DNA from 3 places in the Streptomyces sp. FIT100 genome. Region 3 is predicted to be linked to each of the others. Evidence: predicted binding sites of a transcription regulator. Region 3 holds the regulator's gene; each other region holds the start of a gene.
The links. The regulator HrcA, encoded in region 3, represses chaperone genes, less so after heat shock. The targets are predictions, from matches to a motif close to TTNGCACTCNGNNNNNCNGAGTGCNAA.
Positions count from the first base shown of each region.

Region 1 (5,286 bases), 2.3 Mb from region 3:
CGGAGCCACCACCGGAGACGATGCCCTCCTCGACCGCGGCGCGGGTCGCGGAGATGGCGTCCTCCAGACGGTGCTTCTTCTCCTTCAGCTCCACCTCGGTGGCGGCGCCGACCTTGATCACGCACACGCCGCCGGCCAGCTTCGCGAGGCGCTCCTGGAGCTTCTCGCGGTCCCAGTCGGAGTCCGTGGTCTCGATCTCGGCCTTGATCTGCGCGATGCGGCCGGCCACGTCCCCGCTCTGGCCGCCGCCGTCGACGATCGTCGTGTCGTCCTTGGTGACGGTGACGCGGCGGGCGGAGCCCAGCACGTCCAGACCGGCCTGGTCGAGCTTGAGGCCGACCTCCTCGGCGATGACGGTGGCACCGGTGAGGGTGGCCATGTCCTGGAGCATCGCCTTGCGGCGGTCACCGAAGCCGGGGGCCTTGACCGCGACCGCGTTGAAGGTGCCGCGGATCTTGTTGACGACGAGGGTGGAGAGCGCCTCGCCCTCGACGTCCTCGGCGATGATCAGCAGCGGCTTGGAGCCACCGGCCTGGATGACCTTCTCCAGCAGCGGCAGCAGGTCCTGGATGGAGGAGATCTTGCCCTGGTTGATCAGGATGTACGGGTCGTCGAGGACGGCCTCCATACGCTCCTGGTCGGTCACCATGTACGGCGACAGGTAGCCCTTGTCGAAGGCCATGCCCTCGGTGAAGTCCAGCTCCAGGCCGAAGGTGTTGGACTCCTCGACGGTGATGACACCGTCCTTGCCGACCTTGTCCATCGCCTCGGCGATGAGCTCGCCGACCTGCTGGTCCTGGGCGGACAGCGCGGCGACGGCGGCGATGTCGGACTTCTCCTCGATCGGACGCGCGGTGGCGATCAGCTCGTCGGAGACGGCCTTCACCGCGGCGTCGATGCCCTTCTTCAGGGAGGCCGGGGAGGCACCGGCGGCGACGTTGCGCAGACCCTCGCGGACCAGGGCCTGGGCGAGCACGGTGGCGGTGGTGGTGCCGTCACCCGCGATGTCGTTGGTCTTGGTCGCCACCTCCTTCACCAGCTGGGCGCCGAGGTTCTCGTACGGGTCATCGATCTCGACCTCGCGGGCGATCGTGACACCGTCGTTGGTGATGGTGGGGGCGCCGAACTTCTTGTCGATCACGACGTTGCGGCCCTTGGGGCCGATCGTCACCTTGACCGTGTCGGCGAGCTTGTTGACGCCGCGCTCAAGGGCGCGACGGGCGTCCTCGTCGAACTTCAGGATCTTCGCCATGGAGCTTCTCAAGTCCTCTCAAAACGAACCGCGCCCCGGACCGCCCGGCTTCTTACGACGCGGGGGCCAGGGGCGCGGCTCAATGCAAATCTGCCGGTGAACTACTTCTCGACGATCGCGAGCACGTCGCGGGCCGAGAGGACGAGGTACTCCTCGCCGTTGTACTTCACCTCGGTGCCGCCGTACTTGCTGTAGAGCACGACATCGCCGGTCTTGACGTCGAGCGGCAGCCGCTCGCCGTTCTCGAAACGGCCCGGGCCAACGGCCAGGACGACGCCCTCCTGGGGCTTCTCCTTGGCCGTGTCCGGAATGACCAGGCCAGAGGCCGTGGTCTGCTCGGCGTCGAGCGGCTGGACCACAATGCGGTCCTCGAGCGGCTTGATGGCAACCTTGGAGCTGGTGGTCGTCACGATCCGACCTCCCCCTTCGGAGATCTCACGGGGTTCATCTGTCTGAGGTGGCGACCAGGTGGATCCGTCGTCGCGGGTGCCGGACCTGCCCGTCGCTGTGTTGGCACTCTCCGGTGGGGAGTGCCAGAGCCGAGACTATGACCGCGATTAGCACTCGGTCAAGCGGAGTGCCAATGAGCGACCCGCTCGGCGCGGCGAGCCGGGGTCCGGCGGGGCTCCGGGCGGGTCTCCGGACCGGGCTCGGGACCGGCTCCGACGGAGACGACGGAGACGACGGTTCGGCCTCGATACGGCAACGACCACGCGCGGCCCCGCGTTCCGTACGACCATGCGGGCGTGCCCCCGCCCCTCCCCCCGCGGCGCGTGCCCGAGCGCGGCCCCGCCTCGCTCTGGGGCGACGCCGCGCTCGCGCTGTTCGTCGTGTTCGTGGACGCGATCGCCCTCGCGGCCGCCGCGCTGTGGGCGTTCGCCGTCGGTCGGCGGGATCCGACGGGGACCGCCGGGTCACCTCCTGTGGAATCGGAGTGGTACGTCGGCGGCGTCGCCCTGCTCGTCGGCCTGAGCGCGTACGCCTTCGTCCGCAGCCGCCACCGGATCACGGCGGCGGCCCAGGTCCTGGTGGCCGCGGTGCTGTGTCTCGGGCTCCTCGCCTCCGTCGCCCAGGAGGCCCGCAACCACCCGGGGCCGGCGCCCCGGCCCACCGGGCACCGGTGCGTCTGCCACAGCGCCGGCGGGAGCTGTCACGGCTGCGCCGGCGACTGAGGGGCGCCGGCCGGACCCCCAGGGTCAGACGTAGTCCTCCAGCCGCGCCACCGCGTAACCCTGTGCCGTGACGACGTTCATGACGTTGCGGATCAGGTCGGCCATGCTCGCCTTCCACTCCGCCTTGCCGCGGAAGTGCGTGAGGATGATGTCGCCGGGATGCAGCTTCCGGTCCCACTCCCGCCACTCCATGTGGTCGGGGAACGCCTCCGCGGCCCACAGCGGCACACCCTTCACACCGCACGACTTGGCCGCCCGCAGCGTGTTCCGGTCGTAGTTGCCGTACGGCGGGCGGAAGAGCCGGGGCCGGCTCCCGAATCGTTTCTCCATCTTCCGCTGCTGCCCGCAGATCTCCGCCTTCTGCTCCTTGTACGAAAGCGCGGGCATGTAGCGGTGGCTGAGGGTGTGGTTGTGCAGGGTGACGCCGCGGTCCTGCATCTCCTCGAAGAAGTCGTAGTCGTCGCGCACGACGTAGTCGGTGAGGAAGGCGCTGTACGGGATGGAGAGCTCGGTCATCATCCGCAGCAGCTTCGGATCCTTGTCGACCCCGTCGTCGATCGTCAGGAAGACGACCTTCTCCTTGGTCGGGACGGCGGTGAAGACCGGCGGCAGGCCCTTGCCGCCGGTGACCTCGAAGCCCTTCCGGGTGGTGACGTCGGGCTTCTCGGCGGGCGGGGCGGGCGCGGCGAGCGGGGTCTTCCTGAGCTTCCACCGCCTGGCCGCCGCGACGCGGGCGGCGTGGGCCTTTCTCGTCCGTTCGGCGTAGGCGGCGAGCGCACCGGCGGGGCCGGCGCCCTGGCCGCCGGCCCGCGGCTGGCCCGGGGCGGGTCTGGGGGGACGGGCGCCGTCGCTGCCCGGGGTCGCGGCCGGTTCGGTGGCACAGCCCGATCCGGCCGCGGCGACGAGGAGCACGGAGAGCACCGCACCGCGCACCCGCCAACCATTTCTCATTTTTTCCTTTTGTCGTACAAGCTGCATGGCGCCGCATCCTGTCAGCGCCACACCCTCGCGACGGGCAGGCACCGCCGCCCCGCGCGGCACCGTCCCCCGACTGGCCGACAATGGCGGGGTGAACGACGCCTCCTCCCCCCGCCCCGGCTCCCCCGGCCCCGGCCCGCTCCTCGGCCCGCTGCTCGGCGCCGAAGGGCAGGCCCTGCTCGCCTCGCTGCGCGACCACGACCCGGCCGAGGAGCTGGCCCTCGCGACCCGGCTGCGCCGCGACCACCCGGCCGAGCTGGTCTCGGCGGCGCTGGGGCAGGCACGGCTGCGGCAGCGGGCGGCGGCGAAGTTCGGCCCGGACGACGCCTACCGGATGTACTTCACGCCGAACGGCGTCGAACAGGCCACGCGCGCGTCGGTCGCCGCCCACCGCGCCGGACGGCTCGCCGCCCTCGGCGTCCGTACGGTGGCGGACCTGTGCTCAGGCATCGGCGGCGACGCGATCGCGCTCGCCCGCGCCGGGATCTCCGTCCTGGCCGTGGACCGCGACCCGCTCACCGCCGAGACCGCACGCGCCAACGCCGAGGCCCTCGGCCTGGCCGGGCTGATCGAGGTCCGCTGCGCGGACGTCACCGAGGTCGACACGTCCCCGTACGACGCGGTCTTCGCCGACCCGGCCCGCCGGGGCGGCCGGGGCAGGATCTTCGACCCCGAGGCGTACTCCCCGCCGCTGTCCTGGGCGATCGGCGCGGCCCGCACCGCCCGGTACGCGGCGCTCAAGGTCGCCCCCGGCATCCCGCACGAGGCCGTCCCCGAGGACGCCGAGGCCGAGTGGATCTCGGACCACGGCGACGTCAAGGAGGCCGTCCTCTGGTTCGGCACCGCCCCCGGCGCCCGCCGCGCCACCCTCCTGCCCTCCGGCACCGGCCTCACCGCCCGCGGCCTCCCGAACCCCGCCGTCCGCAAACCCGGCCGCTTCCTCTACGAGCCCGACGGCGCCGTCATCCGCGCCCATCTCGTCGCCGAGGCGGCCGAGGAGCTCGACGGCGGCCTCCTCGACGAGACGATCGCGTACATCACCTCGGACGAGCTGCGCCCGACGCCGTACGCCACGGCCTACGAGATCACCGACGAGCTGCCCTTCAACCTGAAGAAGCTCAAGGCCCTGCTGCGCGTACGCGAAGTCGGCACCCTCACGGTCAAGAAGCGCGGCTCGGCGGTCGAACCGGAAGAACTCCGCCGCAAGGTGAAGCCGACCGGCCCGAACGCGGCGACGGTCTTCCTGACGCGGGTCGCGGGTGCGCCGTCGATGCTGATCGGCGGCCCGGCTCGGCTCGGATCACAGCCCCGGGCCGAGTGATGACGGTGGGTCAGCGATGCGCGTCGGCCGCCGTGTTCGCGGGCGGGGCGCTCGTCACGGTGAGGCGGATCGCCCAGCGGTAGTGCGACACGGCCTTCACGACGCCGATGAGGCCCATCACCCACAGGATCGTGCCCGCACCGATGAGGTACGCGACCTCGCCGTAAGTGGTGCTGCCCGGGCGGGCCGTGGCCGAGGTCGCGAAGGAGGTCCAGAGGCCGAGGGCGCCGAGCGCGAAGGAGACCAGCAGCCAGGCCATGCTGAGGACCGGCCTGCGGAGACCGGCGTCGCGGGCCGGGGTGCGGGCCAATGCCGCCCACTGGCAGAGCAGTTCGCGCATCCGGCGGTCGCGGCGTACGCCGAAGGCGACGGCGAGCGCGGTCGGCACCAGGATGGCGATGCCGATCGCGCCGCCGACCGCGAGGAGGACGAGGCTGACCGGATCGACGCCGGGGCCCATCGAGACCAGCCCGGCGCCCACGCATCCCCACCCCAGCTGGAGCAGCGCCACCGCGAGCAGGAACAGCAGCAGTTTCGGTGTGCCGAGCGTGCGCCGTGTGAGG
Region 1 covers NZ_CP075715.1:4,772,763-4,778,048, reverse strand. The annotation lists gene groL (chaperonin GroEL) at 1-1,252, opposite strand, end outside; gene groES (co-chaperone GroES) at 1,354-1,662, opposite strand; gene KK483_RS21715 (DUF6234 family protein) at 1,999-2,424, shown strand; gene KK483_RS21710 (polysaccharide deacetylase family protein) at 2,449-3,402, opposite strand; gene KK483_RS21705 (class I SAM-dependent methyltransferase) at 3,401-4,723, shown strand; gene KK483_RS21700 (hypothetical protein) at 4,734-5,286, opposite strand, start outside.
Region 1: a site for HrcA is predicted at 1,810-1,836, ahead of groES (co-chaperone GroES). Genes of this name have one in related genera too.

Region 2 (5,286 bases), 1.0 Mb from region 3:
GTCCGTCGAGCCCGAGTCGACGACCACCAGCTCGTCCACGAGCGGCACGGCCTCCGTCATCAGCTCGCGCCGGATCACGGAGACGATCTCGCCGACCGTCGCCTCCTCGTTCAGCGCCGGCAGCACCACACTGACGGACGTACCGCGCCCGGCGGCGCGCTTCGCGGCGACGAGCTGGTCGAGCGGGCGGTCTGCCACGGACCAGGACCGCCGGACCAGCCAGCGCTCCACCTCTTCCAGCACGTGATCTCCATCTCGCGGATCGGACGACCATCTCAAGCGTCCGGGGCTTCGGTTACAGTCTTGAACAACGCGGACGACCATCGCATGCCGGGGGCATGTCGGGGCCGTCACGCCGACAATCACATACCGCTCATCCAGAGGGGCAGAGGGATACGGCCCGTTGAAGCCCCGGCAACCCTCCAGTCGGCCACGCGGCGGAAGCCGCATATCGACGCTGTCCGTCGTCAGCGGCGCGCGAGGCTCCCGGCTAGGGAAGGTGCCAAATCCGTCTCATGGCGAGATGCGCCATGAGGAAGATGAGGAGAAAGGGCCTCGCCTCCATGGCTGTAGAAACCGTTGCATCCACCACCGGCACCGTCGATCTCGGGCCTGCCTCCGGACTTTCCTGCCGTGAATGCGGCGAGGTCTTCGCGCTCGGGCCGATCTTCGCCTGCGAGCTGTGTTTCGGGCCGCTCGAAGTCAAGTACGACCTGCCGAGCGGCGACCCGGAAGCCCTGCGCAAGCAGATCGAGAACGGCCCCGCCAGCATCTGGCGCTACGCGCCGCTGCTGCCCGTCCCCGCCGACGTGGCCGCCAAGCCGAATCTGAACCCGGGCTGGACCAAGCTCGTCCAGGCCGACAACCTCGCCCGCGAGCTGGGCGTCGAGCCCGGCAGGCTCTTCGTCAAGGACGACTCCGGAAACCCGACCCACTCCTTCAAGGACCGCGTCGTCGCCCAGGCCCTGGAGGCCGCCCGCGCCTTCGGCTTCACCACCCTGTCCTGCTCGTCCACGGGCAACCTGGCGGGCGCCGTCGGCGCCGCCGCGGCCCGCGCCGGCTTCCGCTCCTGCGTCTTCATCCCGCACGACCTGGAGCAGGGCAAGATCGTCATGGCCGCCGTCTACGGCGGCGAGCTCGTCGGCATCGAGGGCACCTACGACGACGTCAACCGCTTCTGCTCCGAGCTCATCGGCGATCCGGCGGGCGAGGGCTGGGGCTTCGTCAACGTCAACCTGCGCCCGTACTACGGCGAGGGCTCCAAGACGCTCGCGTACGAGATCTGCGAGCAGCTCGGCTGGCAACTGCCCGACCAGATCGTCATCCCCATCGCCTCCGGCTCCCAGCTCACCAAGATCGACAAGGGGCTCCAGGAGCTGATCGCGCTCGGCCTCGTCGAGGACAAGCCGTACAAGATCTTCGGCGCCCAGGCGGAGGGCTGCTCCCCGGTGTCCGCCGCCTTCAAGGCCGGCCACGACGTCGTGCGCCCGCAGAAGCCCGACACGATCGCCAAGTCGCTCGCCATCGGCAACCCGGCCGACGGCCCCTACGTCCTGGACATCTGCCGCCGCACGGGCGGCGCCGTCGAGGACGTGACCGACGAGCAGATCGTGGACGCGATCAAGCTGCTGGCCCGCACCGAGGGCGTCTTCACGGAGACGGCGGGCGGGACGACCCTCGGCGTCGCGAAGAAGCTGATCGAGGCCGGCGCCATCGACCCCTCCCTCACGACGGTCGTCGTCAACACCGGCGACGGCCTGAAGACCCTTGACGCGGTGGCCCCCACCACGGGCATGACCGCCGTCATCAGCCCCAACCTGGACTCTTTCCGAGAGGCTGGCCTCGCATGAGCGTCAACGTCCGCATCCCCACCATCCTGCGCACCTACACGGGCGGCAGGGCCGAGGTCCCGGCGGAGGGCGCGACCCTCGCAGAGGTCATCGCCGACCTGGAGAAGAACCACACGGGCATCGCCGCCCGCGTCCTGGACGACCAGGGCAAGCTGCGCCGCTTCGTGAACGTGTACGTCAACGACGACGACGTCCGTTTCGAGCAGGGCCTGGAGACGGTGACGCCGGACGGCGCGGGCGTCTCGATCATCCCGGCCGTCGCCGGAGGCTGACCGCGGGCGCGGTGCCGCAGCCGACCCTCACTGCGCGTGAACAGAATTGCCCCCTCCGCAAGCTAAGCGGAGGGGGCAATTCTGCATGGTTGAGCGCGGTAGAGTTGGGGAAGCCCCCTCCGCTGCCTGTGCCAGACGCATATGAGAATGCGTTCGCACGCGTCAAGAAGCAGCCAAAGTGTTCGAGCTTGATGCGCAGTAAGTGCGCTTTGTCCGGCCCGACTTGCCCGGTAAAGCTCGGAATTCTTCCTAATTTGCCTTTCAGTGCTGCCCAGATTTCTCGTCCGACTGACCTGTTGCAGAGGGCAGTTGGACAGATACATTCAGCCGCGGTCGACGCGTTCCGGCGCACGCCTCCGCCTGTTCCGGAGGTGAGGTCTGACCCGGGTCCGCGAAGTGCGGTCCTGTGCAAGGGCCAGTAATAGGGGAGTTAGGCATGGCTCAGGGCACCGTCAAGTGGTTCAACGCGGAGAAGGGTTACGGCTTCATCGCGGTCGACGGTGGTGCGGATGTTTTCGTCCACTACAGCGCGATCCAGATGGACGGTTACCGCACCCTGGAGGAGGGCCAGCGGGTCGAGTTCGAGATCTCGCAGGGCCAGAAGGGGCCGCAGGCGGACATGGTCCGTTTGGCCGGCTGAAGCGCCGACCGACTGCAGCAACGCGACGGAGGGCCCGTACCCGGGAGGGTGCGGGCCCTCCGTCACGTCCGGGCCGCCGCGCGCGCATCCCGGGCCGCGGCGTGACGTGTCCCGGGCATCTGCGGGCATCTGCGTGACGTGTCCTGGGCGTCTACGTGACGCGTCCTGGGCATCTGTGTGACGCATCCCGGGCTGCCGCGTGGCGCGTGTCCGCGATCCGTCTCAGCCGCTTGCACTCTCGGGGGGCGAGTGCTAATCATTGGCGTTAGCACTCTCCGAGTGAGAGTGACAACAAAGGACCGGGTCGGTGAGGCCCGCAGGCCGGGTGGGGCAAGGAACCACAAGGCATGCAGGCCGTCCGTCGCGGGCGCCAGCGCGGTCCGGAGAAATCCACCCCAGTCCGGGAGGACCACTTCACATGGCCAAGATCATCGCGTTCGACGAGGAGGCACGGCGCGGTCTCGAGCGCGGGATGAACCAGCTCGCCGACGCCGTCAAGGTCACCCTTGGCCCCAAGGGCCGGAACGTCGTCCTCGAGAAGAAGTGGGGCGCCCCCACGATCACCAACGATGGTGTCTCCATCGCCAAGGAGATCGAGCTCGAGGACCCGTACGAGAAGATCGGCGCCGAGCTGGTCAAGGAAGTCGCCAAGAAGACGGACGACGTCGCCGGCGACGGTACGACCACCGCGACCGTCCTCGCCCAGGCGCTCGTCCGCGAGGGCCTGCGCAACGTGGCGGCCGGCGCCAACCCCATGGCCCTGAAGCGCGGCATCGAGAAGGCCGTCGAGGCCGTCTCCGGCGCCCTGCTCGACCAGGCCAAGGAGGTCGAGACCAAGGAGCAGATCGCCTCCACCGCCTCCATCTCCGCCGCCGACACCCAGATCGGCGAGCTCATCGCCGAGGCGATGGACAAGGTCGGCAAGGAAGGCGTCATCACCGTCGAGGAGTCCCAGACCTTCGGTCTGGAGCTGGAGCTCACCGAGGGTATGCGCTTCGACAAGGGCTACATCTCGGCGTACTTCGCCACCGACATGGAGCGTATGGAGGCCTCGCTGGAGGACCCGTACATCCTGATCGTCAACTCCAAGGTCTCCTCGGTGAAGGACCTGCTCCCGCTCCTCGAGAAGGTCATGCAGTCGGGCAAGCCGCTGCTGATCATCGCCGAGGACGTCGAGGGCGAGGCCCTGTCGACCCTGGTCGTCAACAAGATCCGTGGCACCTTCAAGTCCGTCGCCGTCAAGGCCCCGGGCTTCGGCGACCGCCGCAAGGCCATGCTCGGCGACATCGCCATCCTCACCGGTGGCACGGTCATCTCCGAGGAGGTCGGCCTCAAGCTCGAGAACGCGGGCCTGGACCTGCTGGGCCGCGCCCGCAAGGTCGTCATCACCAAGGACGAGACCACGATCGTCGACGGTGCCGGTGACAGCGACCAGGTTGCCGGTCGCGTCAACCAGATCCGCGCCGAGATCGAGAACTCCGACTCGGACTACGACCGCGAGAAGCTCCAGGAGCGCCTCGCGAAGCTGGCCGGCGGCGTGGCCGTCATCAAGGCCGGCGCCGCGACCGAGGTCGAGCTCAAGGAGCGCAAGCACCGCATCGAGGACGCCGTCCGCAACGCGAAGGCGGCCGTCGAGGAGGGCATCGTCGCCGGTGGTGGCGTGGCCCTGCTCCAGGCCTCCCAGGTCTTCGAGAAGCTCGAGCTCGACGGCGACGAGGCGACCGGCGCCAACGCCGTGAAGCTCGCGCTGGAGGCCCCGCTCAAGCAGATCGCCGTCAACGGTGGTCTCGAGGGTGGCGTCGTCGTGGAGAAGGTCCGCAACCTCCAGGTCGGCCACGGCCTGAACGCTGCGACCGGCGAGTACGTCGACATGATCGCCGAGGGCATCATCGACCCGGCGAAGGTCACGCGCTCCGCGCTGCAGAACGCGGCCTCCATCGCCGCGCTCTTCCTCACCACCGAGGCCGTCATCGCCGACAAGCCGGAGAAGGCCGCCGCGGCCGCTCCGGGCGGCATGCCGGGCGGTGACATGGACTTCTGATCGACCTCTGGTCGATCAACCGTCCTGAAGACCGAGGGCGGCACCCCTACTCCCAGGGGGTGCCGCCCTCGGGCGTTGTCCGGGCGGGGCGGGCCGCCCGGCTGCTGTCTGGGTCGGCCGTGTGGATCGACCGCATGGGTCGGCAGCCGGGCCGCCTGGCCCTGGGTCAGGCCGCCGGGTGTGCGACGAACTTGACCTCTTCGTGGTCCTCGTCCAGAGCGATGTTGAGCGAGGCGTTGAGTGCGTGCGCCAGCCGACGGAGCAGGGGGAGCGTCGGCACGGCGTCGGCCCCTTCGACACGGGAGATCTTGGCCTGAGTGAGCCCCGCGCGCTCGGCGACCTCGGCCTGGGAGAGCCCGAGCTCCTGTCGGCGGTCATAGACGGCCTTGGCAAAGGCCATCGCCAGCCGGATCTCCGACCGCCGGGCCACGGCCTCCGGGGACTCGATGTGCCCCTGGTCGAGCTTCTTCTCGCGGGCCAGTC
Region 2 covers NZ_CP075715.1:3,527,422-3,532,707, reverse strand. The annotation lists gene KK483_RS15580 (glucosyl-3-phosphoglycerate synthase) at 1-243, opposite strand, end outside; SAM riboswitch class I at 371-546, shown strand; gene thrC (threonine synthase) at 540-1,850, shown strand; gene KK483_RS15570 (MoaD/ThiS family protein) at 1,847-2,122, shown strand; gene KK483_RS15565 (cold-shock protein) at 2,559-2,762, shown strand; gene groL (chaperonin GroEL) at 3,181-4,803, shown strand; gene KK483_RS15555 (helix-turn-helix domain-containing protein) at 4,970-5,286, opposite strand, start outside.
Region 2: a site for HrcA is predicted at 3,028-3,054, ahead of groL (chaperonin GroEL). Genes of this name have one in related genera too.

Region 3 (5,286 bases):
GCCGACACCCTCGTCGAGGAGATCCGGCTCGCCCGCAAGGTGCTCGGCGACGATCCGCGGCAGGTGCGCACGATCTTCGTGGGCGGCGGCACGCCGACGCTGCTGGCCGCCGCCGACCTCGTACGGATGCTGGCCGCGGTGCGGGAGGAGTTCGGCCTCGCCGACGACGCCGAGGTGACCACGGAGGCGAACCCGGAGTCCGTCGACCCCGCGTATCTGGCGGAGCTGCGGGCGGGCGGCTTCAACCGGGTGTCGTTCGGCATGCAGAGCGCACGGCAGCACGTGCTGAAGGTGCTCGACCGCACACACACGCCCGGACGGCCCGAGGCATGCGTCGCCGAGGCACGCGCGGCGGGCTTCGACCACGTGAACCTGGACCTGATCTACGGCACGCCGGGCGAGACCGACGACGACTGGCGGGCCTCGCTCGACGCGGCGATCGCGGCCGGCCCCGACCATGTGAGCGCGTACGCGCTGATCGTCGAGGAGGGCACGCAGCTCGCACGGCGCATCCGGCGCGGCGAGGTGCCGATGACCGACGACGATGTGCACGCCGACCGGTATCTGATCGCCGAGGACGTGCTGTCGGGCGCGGGCTTCGCCTGGTACGAGGTCTCGAACTGGGCCACCTCGGAGGCAGGGCGCTGCCTGCACAACGAGCTGTACTGGCGCGGCGCGGACTGGTGGGGAGCCGGGCCGGGCGCGCACAGCCACGTCGGGGGCGTGCGCTGGTGGAACGTGAAGCATCCGGGGGCGTACGCGGCGGCCCTGGGGGAGGGACGGTCACCGGGCGCCGGGCGGGAGGTCCTCGCCGCCGAGGACCAGCGCGTCGAGCGCATCCTCCTCGAACTGCGACTGCGCGAAGGCGTACCGCTGTCGCTGCTGCGCGCGGCGGGCCTGGAGGCGTCCGGGCGTGCCCTCGCCGACGGGCTCCTGCAGCCCGGGCCGTACGAGGCTGGCCGCGCGGTGCTCACCCTGCGCGGGCGGCTCCTCGCGGACGGCGTCGTCCGGGCCCTGGTGGACTGAACGCCGGACGCGCCTACGCCGTGACGAAGTCGATCAGCTCCTCCACCCTCCCGAGCAGCGCCGGCTCCAGGTCCCTGTAGCTGCCGACCCGGGACAGGATGTGCTGCCAGGCCGCGCCCGTGTTGTCCGGCCAGCCGAGAGCCCGGCACACACCCGTCTTCCAGTCCTGCCCGAGCGGCACGGACGGCCACGCCGGGATGCCGAGGGAGGACGGCTTCACCGCCTCCCACACATCGATGTACGGGTGGCCGACCACCAGCACATGCGGGTCGGTGACGGAGGCCGCGATACGGGACTCCTTGGAGCCCGGCACCAGGTGGTCGACGAGCACGCCCAGGCGTGCGTCGGCCGCCGGAGAGAAGTCCGCGACCACGGCGGGCAGGTCGTCGACGCCCTCCAGGTACTCGACGACCACCCCCTCGATGCGCAGATCGTCGCCCCACACCCTCTCGACCAGCTCCGCGTCGTGCCGGCCCTCCACATAGATGCGGCCCGCGCGGGCGACCCTGGCCCGGGCGCCGGGGACGGCGAGCGAGCCGGAGGCCGTACGCACCGGCCGCGCCGGCGCGCCGGCGGCCGGCCGCACCAGGGTGACGACCTTGCCCTCCAGCAGAAAGCCCCGTGGCTCCAGCGGGAACACCCGGTGCTTGCCGAAGCGGTCCTCCAGCGTCACCGTCCCCGCCTCGCAGCCGATCACCGCCCCGCAGAAGCCCGTCGCGACCTCCTCCACGACCAGATCCGGCTCGGCGGGTACCTCGGGCACCGCCGCGCGCCGCTTCCACGGAGGGGTGAGGTCAGGGCTGTAGCTGCGCACGGGGCTCCTTCTCGCGGACGGGCTCGGACCGGCCGTTGCCGGGGGCCGGGGGGCGCCCCCGGAGGACGCAGCCACGGAGGGGTGAGGTCAGGGCTGTGGCTGCGCATTCCGCAGACGCTACGACACCCCGAACCGCCGGGCCAGCTCATCCCGTTGAGCGCGTACGAAGGCCGCGTCCACCACCGCGCCGTGCCCCGGTACGTAAACCGCGTCCTCGCCGCCCAGCGCCAGCAGCCGGTCCAGCGCCGCGGGCCACCGCGAGGGGATCGCGTCGGGGCCCGCCTGCGGGTCGCCCGACTCCTCCACCAGGTCGCCGCAGAAGACGATCTCGGGCTCGGTGGCCGTGCCGGGCACGAGCAGGGCGAGGTCGTGCCCGGTGTGCCCGGGGCCGACGTTCGCGAGCAGGACCTGCCTGCCGCCGAGGTCCAGGGTCCACTCGCCGGAGACCATGTGCTGCGGCGCCACCAGCACGTCCGTGGCCCGCGCGGCGTCGACGGGTGCCAGGCCGTGCCGGACGGCGTCGTCGCGCAGCGCGTCCCGCTCGCGGACGAGCACCTGGTCGACGCCCACCGCCCCGTAGACCCGCACCGCGGAGAACGCGGCCGTGCCCAGCACATGATCGAAGTGGGGGTGGCTGAGCGCGATATGGGTCACACGGCGCCCGCCCAGGAGGGACTCGATCCGGGTGCGCAGGGCGGCGCCCTCGCGGAGCGTCGAGCCCGTGTCGTAGAGGAGCACCGAACCGTCGCCGGCGACCACGCCGGCCGTCGCGTCCCAGACGGGCAGGCGGCAGCGGCCGACCCCGTCCGCCAGCCGCTCCCACCCGAAGTCTTCCCAAGCGACGTCCATGCGGCGACGCTATCCCGGGGATCCGGGAGCGACCAGCGAGGTCGTCGCCGTGCCGTGGAGCACTACCCTGTCCGGCCGCCCTTGCTAGGTGTGTACCTCCCCGCCGTACACTGGCCCGGGGGATTGGCACTCCCCAGTGGCGAGTGCCAGGCAACCACCACCGAACCGGGCCGGACCCCACCGGACCACGACGAATCAGCTGGAGGTGCGCGCGATGCTCAGCGAACGCAGACTCGAGGTGCTGCGCGCCATCGTCCAGGACTACGTCGGGACGGAGGAGCCCGTCGGCTCCAAGGCCCTCACCGAGCGGCACAACCTCGGCGTCTCGCCGGCCACCGTGCGCAACGACATGGCGGTGCTGGAGGAGGAAGGGTTCATCGCCCAGCCCCACACCAGCGCCGGCCGGATCCCGACGGACAAGGGATACCGGCTGTTCGTGGACAAGTTGGCGGGCGTCAAACCGCTGTCGTCCCCCGAGCGGCGGGCGATCCAGAACTTCCTCGACGGCGCCGTCGACCTCGACGACGTCGTGGCCCGCACGGTGCGGCTGCTGGCGCAGCTGACCCGGCAGGTCGCCGTCGTCCAGTACCCGTCGCTGACCCGTTCCACCGTCCGCCACGTGGAGCTGCTGGCGCTGGCGCCCGCGCGCCTGATGCTGGTGCTGATCACGGATACGGGACGGGTAGAGCAGCGGCACGTGGACTGCCCGGCTCCGTTCGGCGAGACCTCGCTGGCGGATCTCCGGGCCCGGCTGAACAGCCGGGTGGTGGGCCGCCGCTTCACGGACGTCCCGCAGCTGGTGCAGGACCTGCCCGAGTCGTTCGACCTGGACGACAGGGGCACCGTCTCGACCGTGCTCTCGACCCTCCTCGAAACCCTCGTGGAGGAGACCGAGGAGCGCCTGATGATCGGCGGCACGGCCAATCTCACGCGCTTCGGGCACGACTTCCCCCTCACCATCCGGCCCGTGCTGGAGGCGCTGGAGGAGCAGGTCGTGCTGCTGAAGCTGCTCGGCAACGCCAAGGACTCGGGCATGACCGTACGGATCGGGCACGAGAACGCCCATGAGGGCCTCAACTCCACGTCCGTCGTCGCAGTCGGCTACGGTTCGGGCGACGAAGCAGTCGCGAAACTCGGCGTGGTCGGACCGACCCGCATGGACTACCCCGGAACGATGGGAGCGGTACGCGCAGTGGCACGTTACGTCGGACAGATCCTGGCGGAGTCGTAAGTGGCCACGGACTACTACGCCGTGCTCGGCGTGCGCCGCGACGCGTCCCAGGACGAGATCAAGAAGGCTTTCCGGCGGCTGGCGCGGGAGCTTCACCCGGACGTGAATCCGGACCCGAAGACGCAGGAGCGCTTCAAGGAGATCAACGCGGCCTACGAGGTGCTGTCGGACCCGCAGAAGAAGCAGGTCTACGACCTCGGCGGCGACCCGCTGTCCGCCGCCGGCGGAGCCGGTGCGGGCGCGGGCGGCTTCGGGGCGGGTGGCTTCGGCAACTTCTCCGACATCATGGACGCCTTCTTCGGCACGGCCTCGCAGCGCGGGCCGAGGTCGCGGACGCGCCGCGGCCAGGACGCGATGATCCGGCTGGAGGTCGAGCTCGGCGAGGCGGCCTTCGGCACCACGAAGGACCTCCAGGTCGACACGGCCGTCGTGTGCACGACCTGCTCGGGTGAGGGCGCCGCGCCCGGCACGTCGGCCCAGACGTGTGACATGTGCCGCGGCCGCGGTGAGGTGTCGCAGGTCACCCGGTCCTTCCTGGGCCAGGTCATGACCTCCCGGCCGTGCCCGCAGTGCCAGGGCTTCGGGACCGTCGTCCCGACGCCGTGCCCGGAGTGCGCGGGCGACGGCCGGGTGCGGTCGCGCCGCACCCTGACCGTGAAGATCCCGGCCGGTGTCGACAACGGCACCCGCATCCAGCTCGCGGGCGAGGGCGAGGTCGGCCCGGGCGGCGGACCCGCCGGTGATCTGTACGTCGAGATCCACGAGCTGCCGCACCCGGTCTTCCAGCGGCGCGGCGACGATCTGCACTGCACGGTGACGATCCCGATGACGGCGGGCGCGCTCGGCACGAAGGTGCCGCTGGAGACGCTCGACGGCATGGAGGAGGTCGACATCCGGCCCGGCACCCAGTCCGGCCAGTCGATCCCGCTGCACGGGCGCGGTGTGACCCACCTGCGCGGCGGGGGTCGCGGTGACCTCATCGTCCATGTCGAGGTGCAGACGCCCTCGAAGATGGACCCGGAGCAGGAGCGGCTCCTGAGGGAGCTGGCGAAACTGCGCGGCGAGGAGCGGCCGACGGGCCAGTTCCAGCCGGGGCAGCAGGGGCTGTTCTCCCGCCTGAAGGACGCGTTCAACGGCCGCTGACGGGCCGCGAGAGGGCGGGGCTCCACCCCGCCCTCTCCTCTGACCGGGGCTCTGGCCGGGGCCAGGCCCCGACCGCCCCCCACCACGGCTCCCGCCGCCACGGGCGCTCCACGAGGCGCCGGGCGGGGGCGGGATTCGGACGCCGCGGCCGGACGTGGCACCATGCGGGCATGTCCTCCGCGCTGACCGATCTCTGCCGTTACCCGATCGTGCAGGCCCCCAT
Region 3 covers NZ_CP075715.1:2,493,795-2,499,080, reverse strand. The annotation lists gene hemW (radical SAM family heme chaperone HemW) at 1-1,026, shown strand, start outside; gene KK483_RS10925 (DUF3097 domain-containing protein) at 1,040-1,840, opposite strand; gene KK483_RS10920 (MBL fold metallo-hydrolase) at 1,958-2,689, opposite strand; gene hrcA (heat-inducible transcriptional repressor HrcA) at 2,904-3,920, shown strand; gene dnaJ (molecular chaperone DnaJ) at 3,921-5,063, shown strand; gene KK483_RS10905 (nitronate monooxygenase) at 5,234-5,286, shown strand, end outside.